One region of the Mesorhizobium sp. P2_E6 genome, then DNA from elsewhere that is predicted to be linked to it. Evidence: predicted binding sites of a transcription regulator. Region 1 holds the regulator's gene; the other holds the start of a gene.
What was found. Region 1 encodes PhoB, which activates phosphate uptake and scavenging genes when phosphate is short. Its sites were predicted from a motif close to TGTCATNNANCTGTCAT; they were not measured.
Positions count from the first base shown of each region.

Region 2: a site for PhoB is predicted at 840-856, ahead of phnF (phosphonate metabolism transcriptional regulator PhnF). Genes of this name have one in related genera too.

Region 1 covers NZ_JBFUEQ010000006.1:124,725-126,911, reverse strand. The annotation lists gene AC1D08_RS16580 (ROK family protein) at 1-758, shown strand, start outside; gene phoB (phosphate regulon transcriptional regulator PhoB) at 913-1,602, opposite strand; gene phoU (phosphate signaling complex protein PhoU) at 1,622-2,187, opposite strand, start outside.
Region 2 covers NZ_JBFUEQ010000007.1:49,811-51,997, forward strand. The annotation lists gene phnH (phosphonate C-P lyase system protein PhnH) at 1-299, opposite strand, end outside; gene phnG (phosphonate C-P lyase system protein PhnG) at 299-760, opposite strand; gene phnF (phosphonate metabolism transcriptional regulator PhnF) at 881-1,630, shown strand; gene AC1D08_RS18580 (zinc-binding alcohol dehydrogenase family protein) at 1,733-2,187, opposite strand, start outside.

The sequences.
Region 1 (2,187 bases):
CCATGCTGTGGTCGCCGATCACGCCGCACACCGATATCGCCTTCGCCGACATACTCGAGGACGAGTTCGGCATCCCCGCCACCATGGAGAACGACTGCAATATGATGGCGATAGCGTTGCGCTGGCGCGACCCCGAGCGCTACCGCGACGACTTCATCGCCATCCTGTTGTCGCACGGCATCGGCATGGGCCTGGTGCTGAAGGGCGAGCTGTTCACCGGCACTCATTCCTCGGGCGGCGAGTTCGGCCATATGATCCATCGGCCGCACGGCGCGCTGTGCCGCTGCGGGCGGCGCGGCTGCGTCGAGGCCTATGCCGGCAACTACGCCATCTGGCGCAACGCAAGGCAGATGAGTGAGGACGCGGAACCGGTCGCCGATGTCAGTGATGCCGACATGCGCGCGCTGGCGACCGCGGCCCGCGAGAGGGATGGACCCGAGCGCGAGGCCTATCGCAAGGCCGGCGAGGCACTCGGCTACGGTCTCGGCAGCCTGTTCGCGCTGATCGACCCGGCGCCCGTCGCCATGGTCGGCGTCAGCGCCGCCGCCTTCGACCTGATCGAGCCGGCATTGCGCGAGGCGATTGCCCAGACCGCCGGCGGCCAGCATTCGCAATCGATTTCCTTCGACACCGAACCGAACGAACTGCCACTGATCCGCGAAGGCTGCGCCACACGGGCACTGACCTTCGTAGACCAGGAGATTTTCGCGCCCGGCACGCAGGCGAGATCCGGCCTCGGTGGCAAGAACGTTGCGTGAATAACGCGCCGGGATGCGTTGAGATTCAGGTTAGGCCGAGTCGAGAATGGCGGGTTCCGAGAACCGGAACGGAGCGGACATTTGGATCCGTGAGTACCGGAAGCGCAGGAGACTGCCGTTCGCAGGCCGGCATCACCTGAATATCAGCAGATCCCTAATCTTCCCGGATTGCGTAGCCCGCCCCACGAATGGTGCGGATGACATCGGGCATGCGGCCATTGTTGACCGCCTTGCGCAGCCGGCCGACATGCACGTCGACCGTGCGTTCGTCGATGTAGATCGTCTCGCCCCAGACATTGTCGAGCAGCTGGCTGCGCGAGAACACGCGGCCGGGATGGCGCATCATGAATTCGAGCAGGCGGAATTCGGTCGGTCCGAGCCGGATCTCGCTCTTCTTGCGATAGACCCTGTGCGATTCACGATCGAGCACGATGTCGCCGACCTTGAGCACGCTGGACAGCACTTCCGGCTTGGCGCGGCGCAACAGCGCCTTGACCCTAGCCATGAACTCGGGCGTCGAGAACGGCTTGACCAGATAGTCGTCGGCGCCGGTCGAGAGGCCGCGCACACGATCGCTTTCCTCGCCACGCGCGGTCAGCATGATGATCGGCAGCCGCTCGGTCTCGGGACGCATTCTTAGCCGGCGACAGAGTTCGATGCCGGACACTGCTGGCACCATCCAGTCGAGCACCAGCAGGTCAGGCACGTTTTCCTGGAGGCGGATTTCGGCCTCGTCGCCGCGCGTCACCACCTCGACCTGGTATCCCTCGGACTCGAGATTGTAGCGCAGGAGCACGCCAAGCGGCTCCTCGTCCTCCACCACCATGATGCGTGGCGCGATCATCGACTGGTCACCCCTGCCGTCATGCCGCCGGCGCGGACATCGCCGTCTCGTCCTGCTTCGGACGATTGGCGGGCAGCTGCGTACCGGTCAAAACATAATACGCATTTTCCGCGATGTTGGTGACGTGATCGCCGATGCGTTCGAGGTTCTTGGCGCAGAACAAAAGATGCGTGCAGGCGGTGATGTTGCGCGGGTCTTCCATCATGTAGGTCAGGAGTTCGCGGAACACCGAGGTGTACTTGACGTCGATGCGCTCGTCGTCGGCGCGCAGCTTCGCCAGCGCCGCGGCGTCGCGCGCCGTATATTCCTCGATGACGCCCTGCACCTGGATCAGCACCAGCTGCGCCATTGCGTCGATGGAGTGCGACAGGTCGCGCGGGGTGACGCTGAGGCCGACGGTGCCGACGCGCTTGGCGATGTTCTTGGCAAGGTCGCCAATGCGCTCGAGGTCGCCGGCCATGCGGATCGAACCGACGACATGACGCAGATCGTCGGCCATCGGCTGACGCTTGGCGATCAGTGTGATGGCGCGGTCGTCGAGCTCGCGCTGGCGCGCGTCCATGATCGCATCGTCGGAGACGACGC
Region 2 (2,187 bases), on a different contig from region 1:
AAATGCGCATCGGCCGGCGTGTTGGCCAAGGGCGCACCTGTGTGGAAACCAAGCCAGGATTTGATCGCGGCGGAGGCCTGCAAAGCGGGATCGAGCCAGAGCGGGGTGTCGTTGTCGCAAAGCGCCAGCGCTACGGCGCCGGCGGTCGCTGAAAACGGCACCGGCGGGCGAGCGAAGGCGGGCAGGGGCCGTATGCTGCCCGGCCGCGCCATCGCCTCCATGATCGCGCGAAACACGGTCTGGGCGTTGAAGACCGGATCGGCGAAACCGCCTTCGATCGAATGCGCTGCGATCTCCATCAGTCTTCTCCGCGAACCATGGTGAAGAAATCCACCTTCGTTGCCGCCGTCTCGGCGCGGCGCCGTTCATGCGCCGTGGCCAGAGCCGACCGCAGAGGCGCTATGAGCCCGGTCTCGACCTCGGCGCGACGCGCCGGGTCCTGCCACAACGCGTCGGCGATCGCCGCCAGCCTTGCCTTCTGCTTGTCGCGGCCAAGCGCATAGCAGTGGCCGACCTGTCCGGACGGCAACCGGACAGTGGCGCGGGTAACCGTCGTCTCACCGACATTGAAGGGGGAGCCGCCACCGCCGATGCGGCCGCGCACGGTGACCAAGCCGGTCTCCGGGCCGCGCAGCAGCTCAGCTTCCGAGGGCAGCCCGGTAGCGTTCCAGAGCCGGACGACGTCATCGCCGCTGGATTGCGCCAGTGTCGCCATGGCGGCCTTGCGCTCGGCCTGGTCGCGGGCTTCCTGTCTTCGCATGAGCAACATTCCTCTTGGCTAAATTTGTCTATTGATATAGACAACTATACAAATTATACCTATTATCTATCGCGAGTCCATGACGGGTGGATGACAAGCAATGGGAGGCCGGGGCAATTAATGGTCGGGCAGCTGGAAGCGGACGGCATCGAGCGGCGGAGTGGTGTCTCGCTGTGGCGGCAGATCGCCGACAAGATCCTGCATGCGATCGCCATCGGCGATTTCGCCGAGAATGCAGCGCTACCGCCAGAGGTTGCGCTGGCCGAGCGCTATGGCGTCAACCGTCACACGGTGCGCAGTGCCATAGCAGCCCTTGTGCAGGAAGGGGTGCTGCGGGCCGAACAGGGACGCGGCACCTTCGTGCTGTCGCGCAAGCGGCTATCCTATCCGATCGGCGCGCGCACACGGTTTTCGGCAGGCCTGCAAGGGCAGGCGTCGGAACGGCATATAGTCCTGCTTGCCTCGTCGGTGGAGCCGGCCAGCCAGCGCGTCGCCGAGGGGCTGGGCCTAGCCAGGGGGACAAACGTGATCCGGCTGGAAACACGCGGCGAAGCCGACGGTCGCCCGGTGTCGCGTGCCGCGGGCTGGTTCGAGGCCAGGCGCTTTGCCGGCATCGATGCCGCCATGGCACAAACCGGCTCGATCACCGCGTCGCTGGCACGTTTCGGCATAGATGATTACTTGAGGCAATCGACCATGCTGTCAGCACGCCATGCCGATGCCGCCGACCTTGCCGACCTCGACCTGCAGCCCGGCGCAATCGTGCTGGTCACGGTCGCCGTCAACGTCACACCCGACGGCCAACCGATCCAGTTTTCCGAGTCGCGGTTCCCGGCCGAGCGGGTCGAACTCAAATTGTCGGCGTTGTGAGCCGAGACCGCCGGTTGCCTAGATTGTCGAATTCAATTCCCTTAGCGAAAGCGCTAAGCGCTTTTCCCGGGAAAACCGCTTCAAACTTTTCCAGGATTGCACTCATCCGACTTCTATCACAGCCTTGATCAGACCGGATTTCTCGTGTGCCCAGCGTGCGAGATCATGTGGCGTGCCGGCCAGCGTGGTGCGGTGGGTGACGAGCTTGGCCAATGGCACGGCGCCGTTGCGGATCGAGGCGGCGACGTGGTCGAAGTCGGCGCGCAACGCATTGCGACTGCCGATCAGGGTCATCTCGCGCTTGTGGAATTCCGGATCGGAGAAGGTGATGTCATCCTTGACAACGCTGACCAGCACCAGTGTTCCGCCATGCGCGACATGGGCGAAGGCCGACTGCACCGACTGGGTGTTTCCGGTGGCGTCGAAGACCACATCGAAGCCTTCGCCGCCCGTCGCTTGCCCGACCAGATCGGGCACCGCGCCGCGCGAACCATCGAGGGTCTTGAAACCGAGCTCGTTGGCGGCAAAGGCAAGCCTTTCGCTGCTCATGTCGAGCA